DNA from 2 places in the Methylosinus sp. genome. Region 2 is predicted to be linked to the other one. Evidence: riboswitches for the same ligand, from Rfam matches in the RefSeq annotation. Region 2 holds a riboswitch; the other holds the start of a gene.

Region 1 (15,155 bases), on a different contig from region 2:
CATCGCCGCGCTGGAGAAGATCAAATATATCGTCGCCGTCTCCTCGGGCAAAGGCGGCGTCGGAAAATCGACAACCGCCGCCAATCTGGCGCTCGGCCTCGCGGCGCATGGGTGGCGCGTCGGCCTGCTCGACGCCGACATCTACGGCCCGTCCGCGCCGCGCCTCTTCGGCCTCACCGGCAAGCCGGAGGTCGTCGGCAATAAGATGATCCCGCTCGAGGCCTATGGGATCAAGATCATGTCCATCGGCTTTCTGGTCGAGGAGGATGTGCCCATGGTCTGGCGCGGCCCCATGGTGGCGCAGGCGCTGGGCCAGATGCTCGGCGAGGTCGCCTGGGGCGAGCTCGACGCGCTCGTCGTCGACATGCCGCCCGGGACGGGCGACGCGCAGCTGACCATGGCGCAGCAGGTGCCGCTCGCCGGCGCGGTCGTGGTCTCGACCCCTCAGGATCTGGCGCTGATCGACGCGCGCCGCGGCGTCGCAATGTTCCAGAAAGTGTCGACGCCCATTCTCGGCGTCGTCGAGAATATGAGCTATTTCCTCTGCCCGCATTGCGGTGGCCGCACGGACATCTTCTCCCATGGCGGCGCGCGGCAGGACGCGGAGGCGCTGGGCGTGCCCTTCCTCGGCGAGGTGCCGCTCGATCTCGCCATTCGCCAGACCTCGGACGCCGGCACGCCGGTCGTCGCCTCCGCGCCGGACGGACCCCATGCGGCGATCTACAAGGATCTCGCCGCCAAGGTGAAGAATCTGCTGGAGACGCAGTCGCGCCGGGCGCCGCCCAAGATCGTCATCGGATAATGCGAAAAGGCCGCGGCCGCCGCTTCGGCGCGCCGCGGCCTCGCTCTCGTTCTCAGAGATGGGTCGGGATCAGAGAATTGTCGCCGAGGTCGAATTTATAGGTCCAGCCGACCGAGACCTCGAGGCCGCGCAGCCACAGATTGACGTTGGCGGCCGGATTATAGGCGCCGAAAGGCGTCGCCGCCGTCTGCGGCAGCGCCTCGGGACCGCGCACATTGTTCTTGAAAGCGTAGACGACGGCGAGGTCGAGCGTCGAATTCTTGGTGATGTCGTAGCTGAGGCCGCCGCTGATGTGATGCGCGTTGATGATCGGCGCGAGTATGTTCAGCGTCACCGAATTCGTCGGGATCGGGTTGGTCACATAATGATAGCCGGCGCGCAGCGCAAAGCCCGGCTGCACGCGCCATTCGACGCCGAACGACGCCGAATCGGTGTCCTTCCAGCCGAAGCCGGGGCCGCCCGAGGAGCCGAGCGAGCGCAGCAGCACCGGGAAGCTCGAATTGGAGACAGATCCGACGCCCGAATAGAAGATATGGCGCCAGTCGGCCATGACGGTCAGATCTGGCGTCAGATCATAGGCGACGCCGGCCGTGAGATTGGCCGGAATGTCGAAGCTGCCGCCATCGGCGAAGAGGCCCGAATATTTGCGGAAACGTGTCATGAACATCGGCGTCGAGCCGGCGACGCCGATGCGGAACTGGTCGGTCACGCGCCATTGCAGGCCGAGCCGCACGCCGCCGCCGAACGACCAGTCATAGCCATTGTCGGACAGGCTGTACATATCGGCGGAATAGGGCGAAAAGGATTTGAGACCCTGCAGATTGATCCTCTGCACCGCGATGGTGGGCGCGATGCCGATCGACAGCGCGCCGTATTTGCGCGCATAGCCGACGCTGGTGAAGGCCTGCTCGAGATCGACGCCCGCATAGCCGCCGCCGAAGGGGCCCCCTGACGGCGGGTGAAAATGGCCGAAATCGAAGGAGGTGTTGATGCCGCCGTTGGCGTAGGAGGCCGTGCCCCAGGCCGACTCCGCGTCGATCGGCGCAGAATAGGAGTTATGGGGCACAGGGAAGATCGGCCGCCCGCTGCGGACGTCGCCCGGCGCCAGCACCTTGGGCGCGCCGTCGGTCGAATAGCCGCGCTCCGGAAACAGAGCGGTGACGCCCAGCTGCATCTGCCGGCGCTCGAGATCGACGAGTCCGGCCGGATTGATCGACAGCGACATGGAGTCGCGCGAATCGGCGACGCCGGCGCCGCCCAGCGCCTTCTGACGCGGGCCGTAGCCGATCAGAAAATAGCCGTCCGCGGCGAGTGACGGAGCTGCGAGAGAAATCGTGAGAGCAGCCGCCGAGGCGAGAGTGCGCCAGGAATATCCGTTCATTATCTATCGCCCCGCCCCAGATCGGTCGTCGTTCACACGCCATTTAGAAGCACTCGGCAACCCGGCGGCGTTTGTATCTCACGACTCACTATTGCCCAAGAATCTATCAGAGAATCTAACAGAGCGGGCGGTCCGCGACATCGCTATCGGTCGGACGCCTGTGAATATTTTCGGATCTGTCACGTTTTTGCCACAGCGCTCCGCCGCCGGGCCGTCGATAGCGGGACCGTCGACAGCCACGCTGTCGATTTGCCGGACGGTCGATTGCCGGACTTGCCGCGATCCGGGGCCGCGGATAACATGCGCGCCTTGGCGAGGGGCGCCGCTCCGATGAGGAGCGGCTGAGAAGCACCCATCGAACCTGATCCGGGTAATGCCGGCGCGAGGGAAGGCCAAAGGGACGCGTCGTCCGATGTTGCGGACGGCGTCGGCCGACTCCGTCGCCTGCCGCCCAGCCATCCTCGAGACAAGGGAGCGCGACGATGAACGTGCAGGACAAACGCCCGACGACTCCCCAGAGCGTGACCACCGGCCCGATCGGCGGGTCGCGCAAGCTCTATTCCTCCCCGCGCGGGCGGGAGGATATTCGCGTCGAGGATATTCGAGTCCCGGTGCGCGAGATCGCTCTTCATCCCTCGTCCGGCGACGCGCCGCTGCGCGTCTATGATCCGTCCGGCCCCTATAGCTGCGCGGAATTCGTCCCGGATCTTTCGGCGGGCTTGCCGGCGGCGCGTCGCTGGCTCGAGAGCCGGGCCGGCCTCGAGGCCTACGCCGGCCGCGCCGTGAAGGCGGAGGACAATGGCTTCGTCGGCGAGGATCGGCTGGTTCCGCCCTGTCCCGCTCCGCGCGCCATTCGCCGCGCCGCCGGCTCGGCGCCGGTGACGCAGCTCGAATATGCGCGCGCCGGCGCGATCACGGAAGAGATGATCTATGTCGCGCATCGCGAGAATCTCTGCCGCGAGCGCGCCTTCGCGCAGGCCGCCGAGCGCATAGAGGCGGGCGAGGGATTCGGCGCCGAAATTCCCGCCTATGTGACGCCGGAGTTCGTGCGTCAGGAAGTGGCGTGCGGACGCGCCGTCATTCCCGCCAACATCAATCATCCGGAAGCCGAGCCGATGATCATCGGCCGCAATTTCCTGGTGAAGGTCAACGCCAATATCGGCAATTCGGCCATCACCTCCTCGGTCGCGGAGGAGGTGGAGAAAATGGTGTGGGCGATCCGCTGGGGCGCCGATACGGTGATGGATCTCTCCACCGGACGCAATATTCACAATATTCGCGACTGGATCATCCGCAATGCGCCCGTTCCGATCGGCACGGTGCCGATCTATCAGGCGCTCGAGAAGGTCGGCGGCGACGCGACGAAGCTCGACTGGGAGGTGTTCAAGGACACGCTGATCGAGCAGGCGGAGCAGGGCGTCGATTATTTCACCATTCATGCGGGCGTGCGCCTCGGCCATGTGCCGCTCACCGCCGCGAGAGTCACCGGCATCGTCTCGCGCGGCGGCTCGATCATGGCGCGCTGGTGCCTCTCGCGACACAGCGAGAGCTTCCTCTATGAGCGCTTCGACGAGATCTGCGACATCATGCGCCGCTATGACGTGTCCTTCTCGCTCGGCGACGGATTGCGTCCCGGCTGCATCGCGGACGCCAATGACGCCGCGCAATTCGCCGAGCTCGAGACTCTCGGCGAGTTGACCAAGATCGCCTGGGACAAGGGCTGCCAGGTGATGATCGAAGGCCCCGGCCATGTGCCGATGCACAAGATCAAAGTGAATATGGAGAAGCAGCTGCGCGAATGCGGCGAGGCGCCGTTCTACACGCTCGGGCCGCTCGTCACCGACATCGCGCCGGGCTACGACCACATCACCTCCGGCATCGGCGCCGCCATGATCGGCTGGTTCGGCACGGCGATGCTCTGCTATGTGACGCCCAAGGAGCATCTCGGCCTGCCGGATCGCGAGGATGTGAAGACCGGCGTCATCACTTATCGCATCGCAGCGCACGCTGCCGATCTCGCCAAGGGCCATCCGGCGGCGCAGGAGCGCGACGATGCGATGAGCCGCGCGCGTTTCGACTTCCGTTGGGAGGATCAATTCGACATCGGGCTCGATCCCGATACGGCGCGCCGCTATCACGACGAGACCTTGCCCAAGGAGGCGCATAAGGTCGCGCATTTCTGCTCCATGTGCGGGCCGAAATTCTGCTCCATGCAGATCACGCGCGATCTGCGCGAGGAGGCGGCGGCGCTCGCCGAGCGTGACAAGGGCTTTGCGGAAAAGAGCGCGGAGTTCTTGGAGAAGGGCGCGCAAATCTACGTCGCCGAATGAGGCGGCGGGCTGTTTTTCGCGACCGGTCGGGAAATGCTCCTTTTGCAGTGCAGCGAAGCTCTTCTCCGCATGATTTTCGGGGCGCCGCAAAAATGTCAATTACATTGACAGGCGCAGCGAAAACAGCCTATTTGCCCGCGGGACGATGCGCCCTGTAACAAATAAGGGACAAATGGTCCCACATCCAAAAAGAGGGAAACGGCAAATGAACTTTCGCGCCATTGTGACGGCCGCTGCTCTGTCGCTCGGCATGGTCGGCCCGGTTTTCGCCGGTTGCGACATCAAGGATGAAGACAAGCAGGGCGTCTGCGTCGACAAGTGCTTCTTCGAATATGTCTCCGTCAAGAATCGCTTCTCGGCGACTCCCGAGTCCATCGAGAAGGCCAAGGAGGCTAAGGGCGCCTGCTATCAGAAGTGCGGCTGCGAGCCGGCTTCGGTGAAGGAATAATCCTTCCGGAACGACGCGAGCCCGGCGGGAGTCCCGCTTCCGCGATCGTGACGCCGCCGGGCGCGCGATTTTTCGCGCGCCCAGGGGGCTTCTCATCGAAGAGCCTCCGTCCTGCCGTGTTTGATTTTTGTACAGTCGTGAATTTCGCGCCGTAGCGAATTTCAGGGATCCGCGGCGCGCGCGATCGATCCATCGCCGCTGCGCAAGACGATCTCGATGGACGTAAGACGATCTCGATCGACGAGTCGTTCCAGAGCCGCTCCCGGGCCGCCGACGCAATGTTGAAACGTCGTGCGAGCGAATCGCCCTTGCGCGCCCTATCCTCGATAGCAATACGAGAAGCGCTTCATGCCTGTCGGAGGCGGGCGGAGCTTTCGGTTGTCTCGCGCCTCGGAGCCGCTATTGTGCGCGCATGACACAGAAGCAGGAAGCCGTCATCGGCGTCGTCACCGCCTCCGATCGCGCCAGCGCCGGCGTTTATGAGGATGTCAGCGGACCGGCCATCGCCGCCTATTTCGAGAAGGTGCTGACGAGCCCGTTCCGCATCGAGCGGCGCCTCATTCCCGATGGTTTCGAGAGCGTGCGCGACACGCTCATCGATCTCGCCGACAATATCGGCTGCGATCTCGTCGTCACCACGGGCGGGACAGGGCCTTCGCCGCGCGATCTGACGCCCGAGGCGACGCTCGCCGCCGCGCCGCGCGAATTGCCCGGCTTCGGCGAGCTGATGCGCAAAGTGTCGCTGGCGCAGACGCCGACCGCGATTCTGTCGCGGCAATTGGCCGCTCACCGAGGCAAATGTCTCGTCATCAACCTGCCCGGAAAGCCCGCCGCCATCGAGCTTTGCCTCGACGCGGTGATGCCGGCCGTGCCCTATTGTCTCGATCTCATCGGCGCCGCCTATATAGAGACCGATCCGGCGCGCGTCGCGGCGTTTCGCCCGAAGGGCAAATAGCCACCTGATCGGGTAGGGCGTCTCCCCTTCTCATTCGCGCATCGGGGCTGTATAGACTGGCCGCAGGGCCGTTCTGCGGAGCCCGCGTGCAATCTTTGTGGGGGCAAGGTTGATGAGCGATGTGCGGCTGGTCGTCGTCGGCGCCGCCGGCCGCATGGGCCGGATGCTGATCGCCTCCGCGGGGGAGACGAAAGGCGTCGTGCTGACCGGAGCGGTCGTCTCGGCCCATTCGCCCATCCTCGGGGAGGATGCGGGCCTGCTGGTCGGCCGTCCCGCCAATGGCGTGCGCCTCTGCGCCGATGCGACGGCCGCGCTCGCCGAGGCCGATGTGGCCATCGATTTTTCGACGCCGGCGACGACCGTGGCGCTCGCCGGGCTCGCCGCGGCGGCCGGCGTCGCCCATGTCATCGGCACCACCGGATTGTCGAGCGAGGACATGGCCGCTCTCGCGACGGCCGCCGAGCGCGTTCCCGTCGTGCGCTCCGGCAATATGAGCCTCGGCGTCAATCTTCTCGCCGTTCTGGTGGAGCGCGCCGCGAAGGCGCTCGGCGTCGCCTGGGACATAGAGATCGTCGAGATGCACCATCGCATGAAGGTCGACGCCCCTTCCGGCACGGCGCTGCTGCTGGGCGAGGCGGCCGCGCGGGGGCGGGACGTCGCGCTCGGCGAGCACAGCGCCCGCGCCCGCGACGGGCTCACCGGACCGCGGCGGGAGGGCGACATAGGCTTCGCCTCGCTGCGCGGCGGCACGGTGGTGGGCGAGCATTCGGTGATCTTCGCCGGGGCGGGGGAGCGCATAGAGCTCGCTCATCGCGCCGAGGATCGCGGCATTTTCGCGCGGGGCGCCATCGCCGCCGCTATTTGGACGCGAGGGCGGCCGGCCGGCCTCTATTCTATGGCCGACGTGCTCGGCCTCGCCGGCGCCTGACAGCGCGCCGCATCGTTCGATTCGAGGGACATAGCCTGCATGGACCGTATTCTCGTCCTCCTCCGCCATGGCGAAAGCGAGTGGAACGCCAAGAACCTGTTCACAGGCTGGAAGAACCCCGATCTGACGCCCAAGGGGATCGAGGAGGCGCGGCGCGCCGGACGCGAGCTGAAGCGCATCGATCTGCGCTTCAACATAGGCTTCACCTCGCTGCTGCTGCGCGCGCAGCGCACGCTCGATCTCACCTTTCACGAGCTCGGGCAGAAGGACGTGCCCGTCATCCGCAGCCGTGCGCTCAACGAGCGGCATTACGGCGATCTCTCCGGCCTCAACAAGGACGAGGCGCGCCAGCAATGGGGCGAGGAGCAGGTGCGGTTGTGGCGGCGGTCCTATGACGTCGCGCCGCCCGGCGGAGAGAGCCTCAAGGATACGGTGGCGCGCGTGCTGCCCTTCTATTGCCAGGAGATTTTGCCGCGCGCTCTGCGCGGCGAGCGCGTGCTGGTCGCCGCGCATGGCAATTCGCTGCGGGCGCTGGCCATGGTGCTCGATCGGCTGACGCCCGAATCGGTGTCCTCTCTCGAGATCACCACCGGCGTGCCGATCGTCTACCGGCTCAATTCCGATTCGACCGTCGCCGCCAAGGACGTGCTCGACCGGTGACGCGCGGCGCTCCTCGCAGGACGGAGCGAGAATGTCGGAGATAGAGCCGGGCGTTCGCCTTTACCGCGGCTATTTCGACGAGGCCGCGCAGCGCGCGCTGCTGCGCGAGCTGGAGAGCGTCATCGCCGCCGCGCCGCTGCTCACGCCGACCATGCCGCGCAGCGGGCTGCCTTTCTCGGTGCGCACGACCAATTGCGGCCCGCTCGGCTGGCTCAGCGATCAGGCGCGCGGCTATCGTTACGAGGCGCGCCATCCCGAAACCGGCGAGCCCTGGCCGCCCATGCCGCGAATGCTGCTCGACGCATGGGAGAAGCTCGCGGATTATCCGCATCCGCCGGAGGCCTGCCTCGTCAATTTCTATGGGCCCGAGGCGCGCATGGGGCCGCATCAGGATCGGGACGAGGCGGATTTCTCGGCTCCGATTCTCTCCGTTTCGCTCGGCGCCGATTGCCGATTCCGTCTCGGCGGCGTCAAGCGCTCCGATTCGTCGCGCGTCTTCGCGCTGTCGTCCGGCGATGTGCTGACGCTGGGCGGACCGGCGCGGCTGCGCTTCCATGGCGTCGATCGGCTGCTGCCGGAGCTCGCGCCGAAGCTGTCCTCGCCGCTTTTTGCGGCGGGCGGACGCATCAATTTGACGTTGCGCCGCGTTACCTAACGACATTTCAGGCGCTGTTCAGCAAGCGGAGCATATTGTCACCAATAGCGCTCCGATATAGTTTCCCGGCCGCGGGATGAACGATCGGCGCAGGCGTCACGCCAGGGCCGGCAAAATTAAGACAGTCGGTTCCCAGGGGACGACGCTTCGAGGAAAGGAACGAGGATGAAATTTGTGACCAGGCTGACGCTCGCTGCGGGCGTCGCTTTCGCCGCCATGGCCGGCCAGGCGATCGCCGCCGGCGATCCCGCGGCGGGCGAGAAGATCTTCAACAAGTGCAAGGCCTGCCATCAGGTCGGCGAGACCGCCAAGAATGCGGTCGCTCCCGAGCTCAACGGCATCAACGGCCGCAAGGCCGCGACCGCCGAGGGCTATAATTATTCCGACGCGCTCAAGGCGTCCGGCATCACCTGGGACGAGGCCGTCTTCAAGGAGTTCGTCAAGAGCCCGAAGGCCAAGGTCCCCGGCACCAAGATGATCTTCCCGGGCCTGCCCAAGGACCAGGACCAGGACGACGTCTGGGCCTATCTCAGCCAGTTCGGCGCGGACGGCAAGAAGAAGTAATCCGAACATTCCGTTCGGTTGGCGAAAGCGGCCCCTGCGGGCCGCTTTTTCTTTTGGCGGATCGGGGCTAAATGCCCGGGTGGACGGGACCGAGCGACGGCGGGACCGAGTGACGGGGGAAGAGAGAGCCGAGTGACGCGCAAGCCTGACGAAGTCCCAGCCGAGCTGATGCAGGAGCTCGCCACGCTCCCGGTGTTCTACGCGCTGGAGGGGCGGCGCGTCGTGGTCGCCGGCGGCTCGGACGGCGCGGCCTGGAAGGCCGACCTCGCCGCCGCCGCGGGCGCCTTTGTCGAGGTTTTCGCCGCGTCGCCTTCGCCGCGGCTCGAGGCCGTCGCCGCCGCGCGCGCGCGCCTCACGCTGATCGAACGCGATTGGCGCGCGGAGGATCTCGCCGGCGCGGCGATGGCGCTCGCCGTCATCGAGGCGGATGCGGAGGCGCAGGCCTTTCGCGACGCCGCCAAGACGCATGGGGTTCCGGTCAATCTCACGGACCGGCCGGGGCTCAGCGATTTCACGATGGGCGCCATCGTCAATCGTTCGCCGCTCGTCATCGGCGTCTCCACCAGCGGCGCGGCGCCGGCTTTCGCGCAGGCCGTGCGCGCGCGCGTCGAGACGCTGATCCCCGCGACCTTCTCCGCCTGGACCAGAGCGGCGCGCGCCTTTCGTCCGCGCGTGATGGCCTCGGGGCTCGACTTTTTCGCACGCCGCGACTTTTGGCGGCGTTTTACGCGCGAGGCGTTCGCGCGCGTCGAGCATGCGCCGCAGGACGACGATCTCGACGCGCTGCTCGAGGAGACGCGCCGCGCCGACGCCGCCTCCGCGCGCGGCCGCGTGACGCTGGTCGGCGCGGGGCCGGGCGATCCCGAGCTGCTGACGCTCAAAGGGCTGCGCGCGCTGGTCGGCGCCGATGTCGTTCTGTTCGACGATCTGGTGCCGGCCGCCGTGCTCGATCTCGCGCGGCGCGAGGCGACGCGCATCAATGTCGGCAAGCGCGGCTATGCGCCTTCGGTGAAGCAGGAGGAGATCACCGCTCTGCTGGTGACGCTCGCCAAGGAGGGCAAGAATGTCGTGCGCCTGAAGGGCGGCGATCCGATGATCTTCGGCCGCGCCAATGAGGAGCTCTGCGCCATTCGCGCCGCAGGCCTCGAGGCGGAGGTGGTGCCGGGGGTGACGGCGGCGCTCGCCGCGGCGGCGGCGCTCGAGGTCTCGCTCACCAATCGCGATACGGCGCGCCGCGTGCAATTCGTCACTGCGCATACGAGCGACGGCAAATTCCCCGAGGATATCGATTGGCGCGCTCTCGCCGACCATCGCGCGACGACGGCGGTCTATATGGGCAATCGCACGCTGCCCGCATTGTCGAAGCGCCTGCTCGCCGAAGGCATGGACCCTGCGACGCCGGCCTTTCTCGTCGAGCGCGCCAGCACGCCGCAGCAGCGCATCGTCGCCGGCACGATCGGCGATTTGCCGCAGCGCGTGGCGCAGGAGACGCTCGACGGGCCGTGCCTCGTGCTGATCGGCGCGACGCTGACGCGGTGAGCCGTCAATATCGGAACGACAATGTCGCCGAGATCGAGCGCGGCTCGCCGCGATAGAGCGCGCCGCTCGAGGTGAAATTCGGCCGGTCGGTGAGATTGCTCGCGCTCACATCGAGCTTCCAATGCTCGTCGAAGCGATAGCCGAGCGAGGCGCCGAGCATCTGCTGCGGCGCCAGGGTGAAGCCTCGGACATTGGGCAGCGTCGCCTCCGCCGCGCTCGCGTAATAATAGCTCGCGCCGAGCTCCAATCCGCGCAGGAGGTCCCACTCCGGTCTATAGTCGAGACTGACGCTGAAGACGCGGCGCGGCGCGCCGAGGAGATCGCTGCCCGCTTGCGAGGGGACATTGGAGTCCTTGGCGACGATGGCGTGCAGGAAGGTGGCGGCGCCGCTCGCGCGCAGACCGGGAAGGATCTCGCCGGAGAGATTGAATTCGACGCCATGGCTGTGCTGGCGGCCGGTGACGAGCGAATAGAATCCGCCCGGATCGGCGGGGTCGGTGATGGCGACATGATCGCGCGTCACATCGAACAGGCCGACCTCGAGACGCGCTTTATATTCGGGAAAGCTCTGCTCGAAGCCGATCTCATATTGCGTATCCTGCTGCGGCGGCGGCGCATCGCCGCCTCGCACGCGCACCGAGATATTGGGTATGAGCGAGCGCCCGAAAGCGGCGAAGAGATTCGTCGTCTCGCCAGGGCGGAACAGCACGCCGGCGCGCGGGCTGAAATAGCCGCGCGTTCCCTTGCCGAGCGTGGAGGAGGATGTCCCCGAAAGCGCGCCGAAGGGATCGAAGACGGTTTCGCGCTGCGCCAGCAGATCGTAGCGTCCGCCGAGCAGAATGCGCCATTGCGGCGTGAGATCGACGAGATCCTGCGCATAGACGGAGCGGCTCCAGGCGCGCGCGGCGCCATTGGCCCATTGCGCGCCGGAATAATCGACGCCGAGCGGATAGAGCGGCGCGCCTATGTCGATCTTCGGCAGCGGATCGCGCGCGAATAATTCGTCATGGCCGTAGAAATAATCCCAATGCTCGAGGCCGAGAAAAACATTGTGGCCGATGTCGCCCGTCGTGAAGCGTCCGTTCAACCGCAATTGCGCGTCGAAATTTCGCGCCGCGAAATGCGATCGCACGGGACGGCCGAGCGTCACCGAATGCAGGCCGTCATAGCCCCAGCCGAGGAACCAGCCATAGGTGTTGCCGTTCAGCGAATAATCGACGACCGTGGTGAGCGACCAGTCGGCGTCGAAGGCGTGCTCATAGGTGAAGGTGAAATCCGCGGACCGCGGCCGTTCATGCTCATTGACCGGCGCGCCGGCGTAGAATTCGCGCGGCGTATGTAGAAAGATCGGCGAGGCGGGGACGCCGTCGCGATAGACGAAGCGCCCGGCGCGATATTCGGCGCGCAGCGTCGCTCGGTCGCCATTGTCGAGAACCAGCGTCGCCGCCGGCGCGACCAGAACGGCCCGGGCGCGCATGAAATCCACGAAGCCGCCGACGCTCTGCGCGAAGCCCGTCATGCGGAACAGCAGCGTCTGCGCATCGTCGAGCGGCGTGTCGATGTCGAAGGTCGTGCGATAGACGTCGAAGGCGCCGATCGTCGCCGTTCCGCGCGCGAAGCGCTCGGCGAGCGGAGCCTTGCGGATGTAATTCGCCGAGCCGCCATAGCCGCCGAGCGCCTTGCCGAACAGCATGGCGCTCGGGCCCTTGTAGAATTCGACGTGATCGACCGTCGACAGATTGACGTCCTCCGAGCTGAAGCCATGCGCGGCGCCGTCGAACAGGGTGAGTCCGCCTGGAAAGCCGCGCATCACGAAGCCCGGCGAATAGCCGGAGTCGGCGACCGACGAATTGACGAAGACGCCGGAAACGCCCTTGCCGAGCGATTTCGCCTGTGGCGCGGAATCATCCGCGCTCTTGCGCTTCTCGTCTTTGCTTTCGGCCGCAATGTCACTGTCCGGCGCGGCGATCGCCGGTGCCATCAGCGCGAGGATGCAGAGAGCAGTCGAGCCGAGGAGGACGTCGCCTCTGAGGAGCATCGTCGATGAACGCCGCCGAATGTGGGTGTCGAAACGAAGATGTCGGCCATCGCGTCGACGATAAGTCGTTCCATATCATTGACAGCGGCGCGCCTGCAATAGTCGTCGAAAAAAGCTCGGTAAACCTTTCACGAACCTGTCGTGACCTTCGCGCGACTTTCATGAGACTTTGGCGTTAGGTTCGGCTTGCTTTTTCGGCGCTGGCTGCGAGGCGATGCGAAGGGTCATGGCCGGCGCGCTCGCCCGCGCCGCGATGGAAGCGTTTCGCGCGGCGCTTCTGCAGCCAGCGGATCATGCCCGTCACGAACAGCAGCGGACAGACGAGGCCGGTGACGAAGACGAGAATGCGTCCCGTCCAGCCGAATGCGCGGCCGGAATGCAAAGGCCATTGCCATTGCATGAAGACGTCGCCCGCGGTTCCATGGACAGGATCGCGAACGCCGACGACCTCGCCCGAATATTGATCGACGAAAGCGCAGCGCGTTCCGATGAAGCGGCTGATCTCGGCGATGTCCGTGCGGCAGATTTCGTAGACGCTTGTCGCATCTTTCGGGAATCCGACATTCTCGAGTCGTCCTTCCGGATAGAGCCGCGCGGCGGCGTCGACCGCCTGCTCGAAGGGAATGCGCGGCCGTCCATCGGCGGGGCCGGAGACGATCTCGCCGCGCTGCGCCGCGCTGAGCGGCGAGAACAGCGCGACGACCCATTGGAATTGCGTGTCGAGATTCATCGAGACGCCGGAGATCAGCACGGCGAGCAGCACCGCCGCCGTATAGAGGCCGCCGAGCTTGTGCAGATCATAGTTCAGGCGCTCGCCGCTGGCGTTTCGTTTCAAGGTGAAGGCGGCGAGCCATTTGCCGGGCGAGGGCCACCAGAGATAGACGCCGGTGAAGACGGAGACGACGAGCAGAATGGCGGCGAGTCCGACGACGACGCCCGGGTCGCCGGCGACGTCGTAGAGCAGCAGCGACCAATGGAGCTGAAACAGGAAGCTCATGAAGCTATGGTGAGCGACCCCGCTCTTCGACCAATAGACGCGGTCGCCGAGCACTTTCGCCGTGTAGGGATCGATGCAGAGGCGGCGTGTGTCGCCTGTCTTCGCATCCTCGTAATAGACCTTGTAGCAGCCGCTCTCATTGCGCGGCATGCCGACGCCGCCGGGCTTTGCGCCTGCGGGCAGCGCCGCGTTCAGCGCCTCGCCTATTCGCCCGAGCGGCGCGAAGGCGGCCTCGCCCTCGGGCGGCGCGGCGGAGGTGAACATTGCGGGATCGAGCATTTCGTCGATCTCGGTCCAGAACACCAGCGCGCTGCCGGTGAGGCCGATGAGCGCGAGCATCGCGCCGGCGACGAGGCCGATATAGAGATGAATGTCGAGCCAGAGCTTGCGCCGCGCTTTTCGCTTCTCGCGTCGCGCGGCGGCGTCTCGGGAAGCAGTGTCTCGGGAAGCGGCGCCATCGGGCGATGAAGACGAGGGCAAAATCTGTTGCTCCTTCATGGATGGGCTCCCGAAGATGAAGCGATGGGCGCCGCCGTCGGGGCGCCCATGCGATCAGAATTTGAAACTCACCGAGCCGACAAAGGTGCGCGGCGCGCCATAATAGGCGAAGCTGCAACCATCGCTATATTCGAAATAGCGCGTGTCGGTGAGATTCTCGATGTCGAGCTGGATTTGGACGCGTCGAATTTCACATGGCCTGGCATCTTCCAGCTGTTGGCGTCATTGCCCCGGCGTTCGTCCATCGCATAGACGCCGCCGCCCAGCTCGAAGCCTTCGGCCGCCGCCGGCGCCGTGTTCTATTTGGCCGAGAGGCTTCCGAGCCTCCGCCTCGCCATCGCCGAGACGCCCGGCGGCGGCGCGACCTTTCGATTGTCGTTCCGCCGCGAGCTCGCTTGATCCTTCAGCGCAGCGCGTCGGCCAGCGCCTCGAGGAAAGCGTCGCCATATTGCGCGAGCTTGTGCTCGCCGACGCCCTGCACGCGCCGCATCTCGTCGAGCGTCGCCGGGCGGTGCGACGCCATTTCGATCAGCGTGCGATCGGGAAAGACCATATAGGCGGGCAGGCCCGCTTCGCGCGCGAGCTCCAGGCGCTTGCGCTTCAGCGCCGCGAGCACCTGCTCCTCCTGCGCGTCCAGCGCCTGCGTCCGCGGCGCCTCGCCGCGCTTGCTGCGCGGCGCCTTCGCTGTCAGCGGATCTCGGCGCAGTGAAATCTGCGCGCGGCCGAAGAGAATATCCTCGCCCTTTTGCGTCAGCCGAAAGCCGCCATGCTCCGTGGTCGCCAGCGCGCGTGCGGCGAACAGCTGCCGAATGATCGCGCTCCAATCCTGCTTGGAGCGATCCTTGCCGACGCCGAAGGTCTTGATGCCGTCATGGCCGTTGCGGCGCACCGCCTCGCTCGCCTCGCCGATGAGAATATCGGCGAGATAGCCGGCGCCGAAGCGTTGTCCCGTGCGCATGGCGGCCGAGAGCGCCTTTTGCGCGTCTATGGCTCCGTCATAGACCTGCACCTGGCCGAGACAAATGTCGCAGCGCCCGCAGGGCGGGCTCTCCTCGTCGAAATAGGCGAGCAGCGTCTGGCGCCGGCAGGAGGGCGTCTCGCACAGCATGGCGAGCGCCGAGAAGCGGTCGTGCTCGACGCGCTTGCGTTCCTCGGGCACTTCTTTCTGATCGATCTGCCGGCGGCGGAAGGCCATGTCGTCGAGGCCATAGAGGGTGAGCGTGTCGGCCGGCAGCCCGTCGCGGCCGGCGCGGCCGATCTCCTGATAATAGGCTTCGACGCTCGACGGCATGTCGGCATGGGCGACGAAGCGAACGTCCGGCTTGTTGACGCCCATGCCGAAGGCGATGGTCGCGACGGC
Region 2 (15,155 bases):
GATCGCCGCCTATGGTCCCTTGCTCGACGCGCGCGGCGCGCGCCGTTTCGTCATCGCTTCGCTGCGGTCGATCGGCAAGGACATGTTCGTCGCCCGGCTCAAGGGCGTCGCCGACCGCGAGGCGGCGACGGCGCTCACCGGCGTCGAGCTCTATCTTCCACGCGCGTCGCTGCCGGCGCCGGAGGAGGACGAATTCTATCTCGCCGATCTCGAAGGTCTGCGCGCCGAGACGGGCGCGGGCGAGACGCTCGGCGTGGTGATCGCCGTGCGCAATTTCGGCGCGGGCGATCTGCTGGAGGTGCGGCCGCCCGCGGGCGGCGAGACCATGCTTTTTCCCTTCACCAAGGCGGTGGTTCCCATCGTCGATGTGGCGGGTGGGCGCGTGGTGGTGGAGCCGCCGCTCGAGATCGACGGCGATGCGCCGTCAGGGGCGGATGTCTAGCTCTCGTTTCGAAAGCGCGACGCGACAATCGACGACGACCTCGTCGCCGACGCCGATGCGCTCCTTCGCGCGCACATCCGCCTTGATCGCCAGCAGATAGGGGCCATCCTTCGAGGGGAACAAAGTCGTCATCCAGACGCGGGCGCCGAGCGTCGCCGTGACCGGGACATAGCCATAGAAGGTCCTGTCGATCCTCTTCTCCTCTTTCAGCGCGCGCGAATCCTCCTCGCTCAGCGAGACGAAATACCAGCCGCCTTTTCCAGGATATCTCCAGATTTTTCCTGTGACGGTGAGTTGCAAGAAATCCATTGTCGATCAATCCTGCGCGAACCGGCCTTTGGCGGCGGTGAGCGCCCGCGAACGAAACCCTAGCTCGTAACCGTCGCGGGCGAAAGCGCGCCGCCTTTCCCGCCTCGCGCCGCCATGCCATAACCCGCCGCATGTGGCGCGCGACCATCCTCACTCTCTTCCCGGAAATGTTTCCCGGCCCGCTCGGCCTGTCGCTCGCCGGCGACGGGCTGTCGCGCGGGCTTTGGGCGCTGGAGGCGCGCAATATTCGCGAGCATGGCCTCGGTCGTCATCGCGCGGTCGATGACACGCCCGCCGGCGGCGGTCCCGGCATGGTCATGCGCGCCGATGTTCTCGCCGCCGCGATCGACGCCGCCGCGCCACAGGGCGACGCGCGTCCGCGCCTCTTGATGAGCCCGCGCGGCGCGCCGCTCACGCAGCAGCGCGTGCGCGCGCTGGTCGCCGGCGAAGGCGCTGTGATCCTCTGCGGGCGTTTCGAGGGCGTGGACGAGCGCATCATCGAGGCGCGCGCTCTGGAGGAGGTCTCGATCGGCGATTATGTGCTCTCGGGCGGCGAGATCGCGGCCATGGCGCTCGTCGACGCCTGTGTGCGGCTTTTGCCGGGCATTATGGGAGAGTCCGCGTCCGGCGAGGAGGAGAGCTTCGAGTCGGGCCTGCTCGAATATCCGCAATATACGCGGCCGCGCGATTTCGAGGGCCGTGCGATTCCCGACATTCTGCTCTGCGGCGATCACGCCAAAATCGCGCGCTGGCGTCATGAGCGCGCCGTCGCGCTCACGCGCTCGCGGCGGCCGGATTTGCTGGACGATCGGGCGAGCGAGACGCGGGCCGGAAAAGGCGCTTCGACCTCCCCCGCGAGGGGGAAGGCCGAGCGCTGAAAGCGCACGGGAGGGGGCGGCGCCCCGAGTCTTCGAACCCCACCCCGTCCGGCTATCGCCCGCCGACCCTCCCCCTCGAGGGGAGGGTGGCAGGCTGCGCTCAAAGGCTTACGACATCACCACATTCACCGCGCTCTCGGGCAATTCCTTGCCGAAGCAGCGCTGGTAGAACTCGGCGACCAGCGGACGCTCGAGCTCGTCGCATTTGTTCAGGAAGGTGAGCCGGAAGGCGAAGCCGACATCGCCGAAAATCTCCGAATTCTCCGCCCAGGTGATGACCGTGCGCGGGCTCATCACCGTCGAGAGATCGCCGGACATGAAGGCGTTGCGGGTCAAATCGGCGACGCGCACCATTTTGTTGATCGTGTCGCGGCCTTCCTTCGTCTTGTCGAAGCTCTTGACCTTGGCGAGCACGATATTGGTCTCGGCGTCATGCGGCAGATAATTGAGCGTGGCGACGATCGACCAGCGGTCCATCTGCCCCTGATTGATCTGCTGCGTGCCGTGATAGAGGCCGGATGTGTCGCCGAGGCCCACCGTGTTGGCGGTGGCGAACAGGCGGAAGGACGGATGCGGGCGGATGACGCGATTCTGGTCCAGCAGCGTCAGCCGGCCGGAGACCTCGAGCACGCGCTGAATGACGAACATCACATCCGGGCGGCCGGCGTCATATTCGTCGAAGCACAGCGCGATATTGTGCTGGAGCGCCCAGGGCAGAATGCCGTCGCGGAACTCCGTGACCTGCTTGCCGTCCTTCAGCACGATCGCGTCCTTGCCGACGAGATCGATGCGCGAGACATGGCTGTCGAGATTGACGCGCACGCAGGGCCAGTTGAGGCGGGCGGCGACCTGCTCGATATGGGTCGATTTGCCGGTGCCGTGATAGCCCGTCACCATCACGCGACGGTTGCGGGCGAAGCCGGCGAGAATGGCGAGCGTCGTCTCGCGGTCGAAGAGATAATCGGGGTCCTTGTCCGGGACATGCTCGTCCGGCTGGGAATAGGCGGGAACCTCGAGATCGGAATCGATGCCGAAAAGCTGGCGCACGGAGACTTTGAGGTCCGGCAGAGGCGCGGCCCCCGCGGCTTTGTCGCTTGCGAGTAACATTGATCCTCCGTTTCGCCGGCGCGCGCTCGCGACGCACACAGCCGGCCAGGACTGTTCGTCAAACGAGCTTGGCCGCTCGCAGCGTCTTGTACGCGTGGATGATCTCCCGCAATCTTTCCTCGCAGGAGCGATCTCCGCCATTGGCGTCCGGATGGTGACGTTTGACGAGCTCCTTATAGCGCGTCTTGATCGCTTCCGCACCGGCGGTCTCGTCTAGGCCGAGCGCGTTCAGCGCCTTGATCGTCACCGGCGAAAAGCGCGGGGCCGCCTCGGCCTGCGGCCGTCCGCGGTGCGACTTCTGCCGGTAGAGGCCCAGCGGATCGGCCAAATTCTCGGCCCGCAGCGGGTCCTCGCGAAACGCGGCCTGTCCACGCTTCACGCCCATCGACCAGGTCGGGCGATGGCCCGTGGTGGCGTCCTTCAGATAGCGGGCGACGTCCTCGTCGCTCATGCCGTTGAAGTAATTGTAGGAGTTGTTGTATTCCCGCACGTGCTCCAGGCAGAAGCAGAAATATTGCCCCTCGCGCAGCCGACCCATCGGCGCGCGATGGGCCCCCTCGGCCTCGCAGCCCGGGGCGTCGCAGCGAAAACGGGTCTCGCGGCGCTCCTGCCTCTGCTCGGGCTTCACGCGGATACGATCGAAGAGGGGCGAATTCAAATCCATGGCGCTGCATTATGGTAGACTGGCCGCCGGCTGCAAGCGGAACCCGACGCCAATTTCATTCGGCGGGAATTTTGCTTGGGTGGCGAGGACGAGGAGGATTCCACTATGGCCGCACAAGGCAATATCGGCGCCGTCCAGGCGAGCATAAGATCGAAACTGACCGAGGGGCTCGCGCCGCTCACCTTGAAGGTGATCGACGAGTCGGACAAGCACGCCGGTCATGGCGGCCATCATCAGGATGGCGAAAGTCATTTTCGCATCGAGGTGGTGAGCGAGGCTTTCGCCGGCAAGAAGCTGGTCGAGCGGCACAGAATTGTCAACACTCTGCTCGCCGAGGAGCTGGCCGGCCGCGTTCATGCTCTGGCGATCAGCGCCCGCGCCCCGCAGGAATAGGGCGTAGGGCGCGCGGCGACGCTTGACGCGCCGCCGCTCCTGCGCGACTCTCGGCCTCGCCCGGGGGAGCCTCGCCGCCGGCGCGCCGATCGCGCGCGGCAAGAGGCTGAGAGGCCGAATAGCTTTAGAAAAAGCGGCTCGGCGACCCTTCGAACCTGATCCAGTTCGCGCTGGCGTAGGGAGGTCGCATGCTCCTGTTTCCGCTCGGCCGAGGCGCTTTCGGCCGCTCGCCTCGCATCGCCGAGCCGCCTCGATGCTGATCTGCGTGATCGGCGCCGGCGTCGCCGGCCTGACCGCGGCTTTCGAGATCGCCCGCGCCGGCGCGCCCTTCGGCGCCGAGGTCGAGCTTATCGAAAAAGCCGCGGCGCCGGGGCGCGGCTGCTCCTATTACGCCGGCGGCATGATCGCGCCCTGGTGCGAATTGCAGAGCGCGGAGCCTGTCGTCGCCGTGCTCGGCGAGGAGGCGCTCGGCTTCTGGACCAAGGACATTCCCGTCGCGACCATCGCCGGCAGCCTCGTCGTCGCGCCGCCGCGCGACCGCGCCGAGCTCGCCGATTTCTCCCGGCGCACCCACCGTTTCGAGCGGCTGGACGAAGCGGGCCTCGCCGTCCTCGAGCCGGCGCTCGCCGGCCGCTTTTCCGGCGGCCTCTATTTTCGCGAGGAGGCGCATCTCGAGCCGCGTGCGGCGATGCGCTCTCTGTTCGAGCGGCTTCGGACAATGGACAATGTCCGTATCCGGCTCGGCGCCGAATCCGCGCCGCGGGCGGATTGGACCGTCGACTGCCGCGGCTTTTCGGCGCGCGACGCGCTGGCGGAATTGCGCGGCGTCAAGGGCGAGATGCTGGTGCTGCGCAGCGAGGAGATCGAATTGTCCCGCCCCGTGCGGATGCTGCATCCGCGCCATCCGGTCTATGTCGTCCCGCGCGGGGAGGGCGTGTTCATGGTCGGCGCGACGATGATCGAGAATGAGGAGCGCTCCCGCGTCACCGCGCGCTCAATCGTCGAGCTGGTCAATTCGGCTTTCGCCATTCATCCGGCTTTCGCGGAGGCCGAGATCGTCGAGACGGGCTCGGATGTGCGGCCGGCTTTCCCGGACAATCTGCCGCGCATCGCGCGCCGGGGCCGCACGCTCTATGTCAACGGGCTCTATCGGCATGGGTTTCTGCTGGCGCCGGCGCTGGCGCATCGCGTCGCGCGTTTTCTCTTTTCGGGCGAGATCTTCCCGGAGGTCATGAATGCGGATCAGGGTGAATGGGCGGACGCTCGAGGTTGAGGCGCCCACGCTGGAGCGCCTCATCGAGGAATTGGGTTTTGGCGAGCAGACAATCGCCACGGCCGTGAATCAGGCGTTCGTGCGCGGCAAGGACCGCGGCGAGACGCTTTTGTGCGAAGACGATTCGGTCGAGATCGTCACGCCGCGGCAGGGAGGGTGAAAATTCGGATGAGCAAGCCCGACGACCTCGTCGTCTATGATGCGAGACTGTCCTCCCGCTTCCTGCTCGGCACGGCGCGTTATCCTTCGCCGGCGATTCTCGCCGAGGCGATCCGCGCCGGCGGTGTGGAGATCGTCACCGTCTCGCTGCGGCGCGAGGCCGGCGGCTCGCGCGCGGGCGAGAGCTTCTGGCGGCTCATTCGCGAGCTCGGCGTGCGCGTGCTGCCCAACACCGCCGGCTGTCGCACGGCCAAGGAGGCCGTCGCCACCGCGCAGATGGCGCGCGAGCTGTTCGGCACGAGCTGGATCAAGCTCGAGGTCATCGGCGAGGAGGACACGCTCCAACCCGATGTGTTCGGCCTGGTCGAGGCGGCGCGCATCCTCTGCGACGACGGTTTTTCCGTCTTTCCCTATACGACCGAGGATCTCGTGGTCGCGGAAAGACTGCTCGACGTCGGCTGCCGCGTGCTGATGCCCTGGGCGGCGCCCATAGGCTCGGGTCGTGGGATCAATAATCTCTTCGGCCTGCGGGCGTTGCGCGCGCATTTTCCGGGCACGCCGCTGATCGTCGACGCCGGCCTCGGCGCGCCTTCGCAGGCCGCCGCCGTGATGGAGCTCGGTTTCGATGCGGCGCTGCTCAACACCGCCGTCGCCCGCGCGCGCGATCCCGTCGTCATGGCGCGGGCCTTCGCGCTCGCCATAGAGGCGGGCCGGGCCGCCCATCTTTCCGGCCTGATGGAGCCGCGCGACATGGCGGCGCCGTCGACGCCCGTGCTCGGCCGCGCCTTCGACGACGGATGCGAGGCGTGAGCGCGCTTTTGCTCGATCCCTTCTATCTCATCGTCGACGCCGCCGATTGGCTCCCGCGTCTGCTGCCGCAGGGCGTGCGGCTCGTGCAATTGCGCGTCAAGGATCGCGACGAGGCGGCGTTGCGCGAAGAGATTTTGCGCGCGCGCGACCTTTGCGCGGCCCATGGCGCGCAGCTCGTCGTCAATGATCATTGGCGGCTCGCCATCGATCTCGCCTGCGACTTCGTGCATCTCGGCCAGGGCGATCTCGACACCGCCGACATCGCCGCGATCAGAGCGCATGGACTGCGGCTCGGCGTCAGCACCCATGACGAGGCCGAGCTCGAGCGGGGGCTGTCGCTCGCCCCCGATTATGTCGCGCTGGGGCCGATCTATCCGACGCTGCTGAAGCAAATGGCTGTCGGACCGCAGGGCCTCGACAAGCTCAGCCTGTGGAAACGCCGCATCGGCGCGATTCCGCTCGTCGCCATCGGCGGCCTGACGCCGGAGCGCGCCCGTGCGGCGCTGGCGGCGGGGGCCGACAGCGCCTGCGTCGTCACCGATGTGCTGCGCGCCGCCGATCCGCAGGCGCGGACACGCGAATGGGTGGAGGCGACGCGGGGCGAGTAGCGAGCGGCGAATAGAGCCGTCCGCTGTCTCTTACGAGGCGCTGCCGATGGGCCACTCGCCCTTGAACACGCCGCCCTGATTGTCATGCGCCTCGACGCGGATCGTCTTGGCGCCGTTGGGCTTGTAGACGAAGCGAAAGCTCGGATCCTCGGAGAGCGATATGCCGCCCTCCATGGAGAAGATCAGCGCGTCGCCCTGCCGCACCTCGACCTTGTCGACATAATGGGCGGGAAGATAGGCGCGGGTGAGCGGGTCCATCTGCATCCCGGAATTGTTGGGATGGCGGATCATGATCTGCGCCTCGCGCAGCGCGGGGGTCTCGCTGGCGAATTCGCGATATTTCATTTTGCCGAGATTGGCGTCGGCCTCGTCCTGGTCCTTGATCGCCGGCGCCGAGCAGCCGCCCGAGGCCTTCACGAATTTCACCACCGAATGCAGCGCGTCATCCGCCGTCCGGCCGACGACATGCACATTGGTGTAGGAGTTCACCCTGACGCGCGTCTCGATCTTCTGGACGCCCGCGCCGTCGCCGAAGGAGAAGGCCGCGGCCATGGGCATGGGATTCTCGTCGATGACGAGCGTCGCCGCGCGCAAGCCCGGCGCGAGGAGGGTGATCGTCATCGGCACGATGGCGGCGTCCTCGGCCCGCTTCGGCGCGTCGAGCGCCACCACGCCCTCATGCGGCGTGATCGCGCGGTCGTGGAATATATCGGTGACGAGGCCGGGCCATGGATCGATCTTGGGCTCCTGGGCCATCGCTGCGCCGGCCAGGAGGCACAGGGCCGCCGCGGTCGCGAGACGAAGACGACCGGACCGCGAGCCTTCGGGCTCGCTCTCGCGCGGCGTCTTGCGAGCCGGAAGGCTCGCGGTCCAAGGGCTCATCTGCGTTCCTCCGGCTTTTTCGAAATCATAGCTCTCTCTATGCGGGGGGCTCAAGGGGCGTCCCATTCGAGCTCGGCGAAACCGGCCGTGGCGTTGCGGCTGTGATAATCGTCGAAGAGCAGCCAATTGGGCCGCTCCTCGCGGCCGGCCGTCCGCACCGCTTCGGCGAGCGTCTCGCCCTTGGCGATGTCGGCGCGCAAATCGCGGGTGAGGTGGTCGAGATAGGCTTTCTGCGCATCGAGCGCCTGCGGCCAGGGAGCGACCGCCGGCCCATGGCCGGGGACGACCCGGACCGCCTCGATCGCGCGCAATTCGTCGACGACGGCGAGGAAGCCGAGCAGGCTTCCGTCGACGATCGGCACATGGCGCAGGAACAGGAGATCGCCGGCGAACAGCGTGCCGCTCTGCGGATCGAGCACGGTGAGATCGGCGTCGCTATGGGCGGTGCGCCAGGCCTTCAGCGTGATCTTGCGGCCCCCGAGATCGAGAATCGTCTCGCGCTCGACGGTGAGGCTCGGCGGAACCAGTTTCACATCATCGACCAGCGCGCCCATCGCCTCGCGAAAAGAAGAGAGATAATGCGGCCCGCGAGTCGCCATGGCGCGCGGCAGATTCTTGTGCCCGACGAAGATCGCTCCCGCGCCTGCGAAGGCAATATTCCCGAAAATATGGTCCGGATGGACATGAGTGTTGACGACATAGCGGATGGGCTTGGGCGAGCGCTGTTGCAATGCAGCGAGAAACGCCTCCCCCTCGACGCGGCTTCCCCCCGTGTCGATGACCGCGATCGCCTCGTCGCCGACGATCGCTCCGAGATTGGCGATGTCGCCCGAGTTGTCGCGGGACATCAAGGCGGTCTGGCCCTGATGGACGAGCACGCCGGGCGCGATCTCGGTCAGCTCGAAGCTTTTCGCGGCGCTCGTGAAGAGACAGAACAGCGCGATGGCGAGCCGTAGAATAGTGCGTTGCAGCATGGGTTTTTCGACCTTGTTTTTCGTGGGTTTCATGCGAGAAATCAGGAAAGTCGGGAAAGGGATTTGGGGATTGCGCTTCAATTCTGTGCGACATATTATCCCGCCGTTTCCGACCTAAAAGAGGCTTTCCGGCCGGGAACCGGAAGGCGTCTCAGCGAGGATATGGACGGAGCTGCGGGCGCGGCGTTTCCGTCCGATCGTCGTGGCAAAAAAAGAGGAAACGGCTTCCCAAAGCCTTAGGGCGTCGGAAAGGCGCGATGTCGGCGGCGTGGCCGGGCCTTTTGCACGGTGATGTCGTCAGGAGGAAAAGCTCATGCATAAGCTGTTGTTGTCGACTTCGGTGGGGATTCTCGCGCTGTTCGGGGCCGGCGTGGCGAACGCCGCCGACGAGCTGCTCGAGCTCCAGAAGAATCCGAAGGATTGGGTTTTGCCGACCGGCGACTACGCCAATCTTCGTTATTCCAAGCTGAAGCAGATCACCACCGAGAACGTCGCCAAGCTGGCTCCGGCCTGGAGCTTCTCGACCGGCGTGCTGCGCGGCCACGAAGGCGCGCCGCTGGTGATCGGCGACGTGATGTATCTCCATACGCCGTTCCCCAACATCGTCTACGCCCTCGACCTCAACAACGAAGGCAAGATCCTCTGGAAGTATGAGCCCAAGCAGGATCCGAGCGTCGTTCCGGTGATGTGCTGCGACACGGTGAACCGCGGCCTCGCCTATGGCGACGGCAAGATCTTCCTGGCCCAGGCCGACACCACGCTCGTCGCTCTCGACGCCAAGTCCGGCAAGCTCGTCTGGTCGGTGAAGAATGGCGATCCCTCCAAGGGCGCCACCTCGACCGCCGCTCCGCATGTCATGAAGGACAAGGTGTTCGTCGGCATCGCCGGCGGCGAGTTCGGCGTGCGCGGCAGCATCACCGCCTATCACATCAAGGATGGCAGCCTCGCCTGGCGCGGCTATTCGGAAGGTCCGGACTCCGAGGTTCTGCTCGACCCCGAGAAGACCACCTATCTCGGCAAGCCGGTCGGCAAGGATTCGTCGCTGAAGACCTGGGAAGGCGATCAGTGGCAGATCGGCGGCGGCACGACCTGGGGCTGGTATTCCTATGACCCCGAGCTGAACCTCGTCTATTACGGCTCCGGCAATCCCTCGACCTGGAACCCGAAGCAGCGTCCGGGCGACAACCGCTGGTCCATGACGATCTGGGCGCGCGACCTCGACACCGGCGTCGCCAAATGGGTCTATCAGATGACCCCCCATGACGAATGGGACTATGACGGCATCAACGAGATGATCCTCGCCAATCAGACGATCGGCGGCGCGGCTCGCAAGACGCTCGTCCACTTCGACCGCAACGGCTTCGGCTACACGCTCGACCGCGTGACCGGCGAGCTGCTGGTCGCCGAGAAATACGATCCGGCCGTCAATTGGGCGAGCAAGGTCGATATGGACAAGAGCTCCCCGACCTATGGCCGTCCGCTGGTCGTGTCGAAATATTCGACCGAGCAGAACGGCGAGGACGTGAACAGCAAGGGCGTCTGCCCGGCGGCGCTCGGCTCCAAGGACATGCAGCCCGCGTCCTTCTCGCCCGACACCGGCCTGTTCTACGTGCCGACCAACCACGTCTGCATGGACTATGAGCCGTTCCGCGTCAGCTACACCGCGGGTCAGCCCTATGTCGGCGCGACGCTGGAGATGTTCCCGCCGCCCGGCGACAGCCACATGGGCAATTTCATCGCCTGGGACGCTCGCGTCGGCAAGATCGTATGGTCCAACAAGGAGCAGTTCTCGGTTTGGTCGGGAACGGTCACCACCTCCGGCGGGCTCGCCTTCTACGGCACGCTCGAGGGCTATCTGAAGGCCGTCGACGTGAAGACCGGCAAGGAGCTGTACAAGTACAAGACTCCGTCGGGCATCATCGGCAATGTGATGACCTATGAGCACAAGGGCAAGCAGTATGTCGCGGTTCTGTCCGGCGTCGGCGGCTGGGCCGGCATCGGCCTCGCGGCCGGCCTGTCCAAGAGCAACGAAGGCCTCGGCGCGGTCGGCGGCTATAAGGCGCTGTCCGACTACACCGCTCTCGGCGGCGTGCTGACCGTGTTCTCGCTGCCCGATTACGCTCTGCCGATCGTCGCTCCGGCGAACTGAGTCGGCCAAAAATAAGTTCGGCGCCCGGCGAACGCCTTCTGGCGCGTCGCCGGGCGCCGCATGTTCGAGTAGATGGAAACTGCTGGAGGATCGAGTAATGAGACTGCCGCTCGTCGGGGCTCTGGCCCTGAGCGTCTTCATGGGTTTAGGAACGACCGTGCGGGCCGAACCGCCGGGCGACCCGACCGCGGTCAAGGAAGTTGACGGCAAATGGTTCGACGCCAAGGGCGACCCGACCTATAAGATCCAGGCGGACGGCGCTGTCGACTGGTACACTTTCTCCGGCTATCGTCGCTATCACTCCGAATGCCATGTCTGCCACGGCCCCAACGCCGAAGGCTCGACCTATGCGCCGGCGCTGAAGAACTCGCTCAAGAATTTCGACTATGCGGAATTCGTGGGCATCGTCATCGGCGGCCGCGAGAACAAGCAGGCAGGCAATGACAGCGTCATGCCGGCTTTCGCCGAGAATAAGAACGCCATGTGCTACATCGACGACCTCTATATCTATATCCGCGCCCGCTCGACCGAAGCGGTCGGCCGCGGCCGTCCGGAGAAGAAGGCCGAGAAGCCCGCGGCTTTCGGCGAGGCCGAAACGAAGTGCATGAGCGCCAAGTGAGATGTCGCCAGGCGAGTTGCGAGGCGAGACGTTGCCGAGTGAGAGGTCGAGGGCCGGCCGGTGGCGGCGTCGGCCGGAGACTCGGTAAGTCTCTCCGGTCGCCTCGCCTTCTTTCTCGCTTTTTTGCATTTTCCCTGGTCGCCGTCGCGAGCCTGCTCGCGACGGCCCCTGCCTATTCCCAGTCGCCGGGCGTTCGCGCGCGGTCCGGGCCGGACGACGCCGCAGGATCGATCGAGCTCGTCGATCCAGAGGTCCTGCGCGTCTGCGCCGACCCCAGCAATCTCCCCTTTTCCAATCGCGCCGGCGAAGGTTTCGAGAACAAGCTGGCCGAGCTGCTGGCCAAGAAGCTCGGCAAGGGGTTGGCCTATTCCTATTATCCGGGCGCGACCGGCTTCATCCGCAACACGCTCAACGCGCATTTGTGCGATGTGGTGATGGGGATGCCGCAGGGCGACGATCTCGTGCAGCCCACCAATCCCTATTACCGGACGTCCTATGCGGTCGTCTATCGCGCCGGCTCCGATCTCGAGGGGCTGAGCTCGCTCGCCGATCCGCGCCTCGCCAATGGCCGCCGCATCGGCCTCGTCGCCAACACGCCGCCCGGCAATCTGCTGGCCCGCTATCGGCTGCTCGCGGCGGTGAAGCCCTATCCGCTCGTCGTCGACACGCGCGTCGACGCGCCGGCGGCCGATATGATCCGCGATCTCGCCAATAAGGAAATCGACGTCGCTATTCTCTGGGGGCCGATCGCCGGCTATCATGTGAAGCAGTCGGGCGGCCGACTGAAGCTGGTCCTGCTCACGGGGGACAAGGGCGCGCGCATGAGCTACCGCATCGCGATGGGCGTGCGCCATTCCGATCAGGAGTGGAAGCGCGCGCTCAATCGGCTCATCGCCCAGAACCAGAACGAGATCGACCGATTGCTCGCTGATTTCGGCGTGCCTCTGACCGACGAGTCCGACGCGCCGATCACGCCATCGCCGACTACGCCTGCGCCGACTACGCCTGCGCCGATCGCGCCCGCGCCGTGACGCGGCGGCTGGAAAGCGCGCGTCGAGCCGTCGCCGCGATCGGCTTTGCGTTGTTCGCCGTCGCGCCGGCCGCCGCGGAGCCCGCGCCGGAGCCGGACGGCTACAGGCTCTCCGACTATCGCGCGGCCGTCCCAGCCACTCTGCGCGGCGCCGGCGCGATCGACACGCCGCAGGCTTTCGCCTTGTGGCGGGACAAGGCGGCGGTTTTCATCGATGTTCTGCCGCGTCCGCCCAAGCCCGCCGGCCTGCCGCCCGATGCGGTGTGGCGCGACAAGCCGCGTTTCGACATTCCGGGCAGCGTCTGGCTCCCCGAGACCGGCTATGGCGAATTGTCGCCGGCCGCGCTCGGCTATTTCGAGAGCGGCCTCGCGCAAGCCACGGCCAAAGACAAGCGCCGCGCGCTGGTCTTCTACTGTCTCGCCGATTGCTGGATGTCGTGGAACGCCGCCAAGCGAGCGCTCGCGCTCGGCTATTCCAATGTGTCCTGGTTCTCGCGCGGCACCGATGGCTGGGCCGCGGCGGGCCATCCGCTGGAGCCGCGCGAGCCCGCGCCGCGCGACGACTGAATCGCGCGGTCAGCCGGATTTGCGCGACAGCGACCAGACGGCCGCGATGAAAAAGCCCTTGCAGAGCGGCAGCAGCAGCAGCGTGCAGAGCGTCGTCACCGAGAGCAGCAGCGCCGCCTCCGCGCCATAGGACAGGGTCCCGCGCGTTTCCAGATAGATGAGCAGCGGCACGATGATATGGGCGACGAGGCCGATGGTCAGCCAGGCCGGCCCATCGTCGGCGTCGACGCCCACGAAGCTCTCCGCGCAATGCGGACAGACGTCCACGCGCTTCAGATAGCCGTCGAACAGAGCGGCGGACCCGCAATTCGGACATTTGCGCAGAAACCCGCGCAGCAGCGCGACGCTCGTCGATGGCATGGTCATGGGAATCACTGTCTATCCGCGCCGGGCGTTACGCCGAGCTCCGCGAGGCTGAAGGTGAGCTCGGGCGCGCGCAAGGCGCGCGGAGCCCGGGAGTGTGACGATCTCGGCGCAGCAGGCGGCGTCGAGCCGGCGATGGACGCGGGTCATGGCCTTCGGGGCGTCGAGGACCCAGACTTCCCGCACGCCCTTCGGCGACATCGGCGCGACCTCCCCGCCGATCCGCTCGTCTTCGTCGATGATGCCGGCGCGGACCATCTCCGCGACGCTCCTGCAACGCCGGGGGAGTCCCTCGGCGACCTGGGTCTCGAGCGGAAGGCCTGTCGGGCGCAGATGCGGGTTCATGCGGCGCAATATATCGCAGTCGGGGCGGGATTTCGCCGGTCAATATTGGCCGGCGAGCGAGGATTCGAGCAAAGCGGCCTCCTCGGCCGAAAGACCGAAGCAGTCGTAGATCATCGCGTCGATCTCCCGCTCCCGCGCTTCGATCCCGCTCGCGAGGCGCGCGGCCTCGTCGGCGTCGCCGGTCTCGCCGCGCCGCCGGGCGGCCTCGCAATTGGCCCGCGCCAGCGTCGCGAGCCGCTCCGCCGTCGGCGGTTCGAGATCGGGGAGCGGTAGCGGCTCCAGATATTGCGCCTTGAGCCGCAGCCGCCATTTGCCGCCGCGCAGCGGATTGGACACAGAATGCAGCACGAACCAGCAGAGCCGCGAGTTGAGAAAGGCGAGCAGCGCGAGATCGGCGCAGGGCAGGCAGAAGGCGGTCGCGTCGATGAGGCCGCCGCTTTCGTCGAGCGCGAATTTCGGCCCTTGTGAAATATCCGGAAAGACGATCTTCGGGCCCGCGAAGCGCGCGCGATAGGCGCGCTGCGCCTGCTGCAGCTCGAACCATCGCTGTTGCGTCGCGCGGGTTTCGAGCCGCTCGCGCAGCGGCGCGAGCCATGCTTCCACGGCGGGATAATCGGCGATGTCGAGAGCGCCTTTCGACGTATCGACGAGCCAGTCCTCGCTGATCGCGCGCCAGCGCCCGATGCTCGCGCCGCGACAATAGGGTTTTAAGATCGCAGCGTTGCGCGCATCGGCGGCGACGAGCGCATCGCGCGTCGCGCGGTCGAGCACGAAAGCCGCGTTGAGCCCCGTCTTGATCCCCCAGAGCGGCGATCCATAGGCCTCGCGCAGCGTCTTGCGGCCCCGCGCGATCTTGTCGCGCAGAAGCGCCAGCGCCTCCTGCTCGAAGCGCCAGACGGACGCGCCGAGCCGCGCCTGCGGCATGGGCCGCGCGCTCTCCGCGAAGGCTGTTTCGAGCGTCTCCGGCTTGCGATCCTTCAGCAGGAGAAAGAAGACGTCGCCGCGCTCGGCGCTCTTTTTCAGCGTCACGATGGCGGGATAGGTGACGACTCCGTCGAAGACGCGCAAATCGCCGAAATCGACGACGCTCTCGATCGTCGCATTGCGCGTGAGGAAGCGGCGCAAGCTCTCGCCGGCGCCGGTGCGAAAGAAGCTCGACGAGGAAATGTAGCCGAGCCGTCCGCCGTCTTTGAGCAGTCGCACGCCTTTCTCGAAGAAATAGGCGTAGAGATCGGCGCGCTCGGCGGCGACGGCGTAATGTCGCGCGAGATAGGGCTTGGCCTCTTTGAGATATTCCATCCGCACATAGGGCGGATTGCCGAGGACGATGTCGAAGCCCCCACGCGCGATGATATCCGGGAAGGCGGCGCGCCAGTCGAAGCCGCCCGCGCTCGCGTCGATGAGGCTGTCGCCGGCATGCAGGTGCGGAGACGTCTGCTCGGGAGCGCGCCTGAAGGCTCGCCGTCCAGCCGCCGCCTCGGACCGCGCGCCTTCAGTCTCGCTCGTCGTCGAATTTCGGCTCGAGAGCGCGCGGCGCGCGGCCGCGATCGCGCGCGCGTCGATGTCGACGCCGAAGAGATTAT

What was found. Region 2 has a riboswitch for thiamine pyrophosphate ahead of VIF40_RS12735 (FAD-dependent oxidoreductase). Riboswitches for the same ligand answer to the same signal wherever they lie in the genome.
Region 1: another riboswitch for thiamine pyrophosphate. It lies ahead of thiC (phosphomethylpyrimidine synthase ThiC); the one in region 2 lies ahead of VIF40_RS12735 (FAD-dependent oxidoreductase).

What each region holds. Positions count from the first base shown of each region.
Region 1 covers NZ_DATBQF010000077.1:22,060-37,214, reverse strand. Annotated here, with positions in the region: gene VIF40_RS19885 (Mrp/NBP35 family ATP-binding protein) at 1-802, shown strand, start outside; gene VIF40_RS19880 (OmpP1/FadL family transporter) at 855-2,183, opposite strand; TPP riboswitch at 2,489-2,590, shown strand; gene thiC (phosphomethylpyrimidine synthase ThiC) at 2,666-4,513, shown strand; gene VIF40_RS19870 (hypothetical protein) at 4,719-4,961, shown strand; gene mog (molybdopterin adenylyltransferase) at 5,374-5,916, shown strand; gene dapB (4-hydroxy-tetrahydrodipicolinate reductase) at 6,029-6,844, shown strand; gene VIF40_RS19855 (2,3-bisphosphoglycerate-dependent phosphoglycerate mutase) at 6,884-7,504, shown strand; gene VIF40_RS19850 (alpha-ketoglutarate-dependent dioxygenase AlkB) at 7,536-8,159, shown strand; gene VIF40_RS19845 (cytochrome c-554) at 8,325-8,723, shown strand; gene cysG (siroheme synthase CysG) at 8,856-10,262, shown strand; gene VIF40_RS19835 (TonB-dependent receptor) at 10,267-12,300, opposite strand; gene VIF40_RS19830 (PepSY-associated TM helix domain-containing protein) at 12,476-13,795, opposite strand; gene recQ (DNA helicase RecQ) at 14,199-15,155, opposite strand, start outside.
Region 2 covers NZ_DATBQF010000047.1:3,925-19,079, reverse strand. Annotated here, with positions in the region: gene rimM (ribosome maturation factor RimM) at 1-442, shown strand, start outside; gene VIF40_RS12760 (DUF1905 domain-containing protein) at 425-751, opposite strand; gene trmD (tRNA (guanosine(37)-N1)-methyltransferase TrmD) at 883-1,629, shown strand; gene cobS (cobaltochelatase subunit CobS) at 1,738-2,736, opposite strand; gene VIF40_RS12745 (J domain-containing protein) at 2,795-3,400, opposite strand; gene VIF40_RS12740 (BolA family protein) at 3,506-3,793, shown strand; TPP riboswitch at 3,846-3,992, shown strand; gene VIF40_RS12735 (FAD-dependent oxidoreductase) at 4,047-5,066, shown strand; gene thiS (sulfur carrier protein ThiS) at 5,029-5,226, shown strand; gene VIF40_RS12725 (thiazole synthase) at 5,235-6,035, shown strand; gene VIF40_RS12720 (thiamine phosphate synthase) at 6,032-6,643, shown strand; gene VIF40_RS12715 (quinoprotein dehydrogenase-associated SoxYZ-like carrier) at 6,674-7,399, opposite strand; gene VIF40_RS12710 (quinoprotein relay system zinc metallohydrolase 2) at 7,576-8,499, opposite strand; gene xoxF5 (lanthanide-dependent methanol dehydrogenase XoxF5) at 8,813-10,648, shown strand; gene VIF40_RS12700 (c-type cytochrome, methanol metabolism-related) at 10,788-11,267, shown strand; gene VIF40_RS12695 (substrate-binding domain-containing protein) at 11,402-12,298, shown strand; gene VIF40_RS12690 (PQQ-dependent catabolism-associated CXXCW motif protein) at 12,295-12,864, shown strand; gene VIF40_RS12685 (DUF983 domain-containing protein) at 12,874-13,230, opposite strand; gene VIF40_RS12680 (hypothetical protein) at 13,243-13,572, opposite strand; gene VIF40_RS12675 (Eco57I restriction-modification methylase domain-containing protein) at 13,612-15,155, opposite strand, start outside.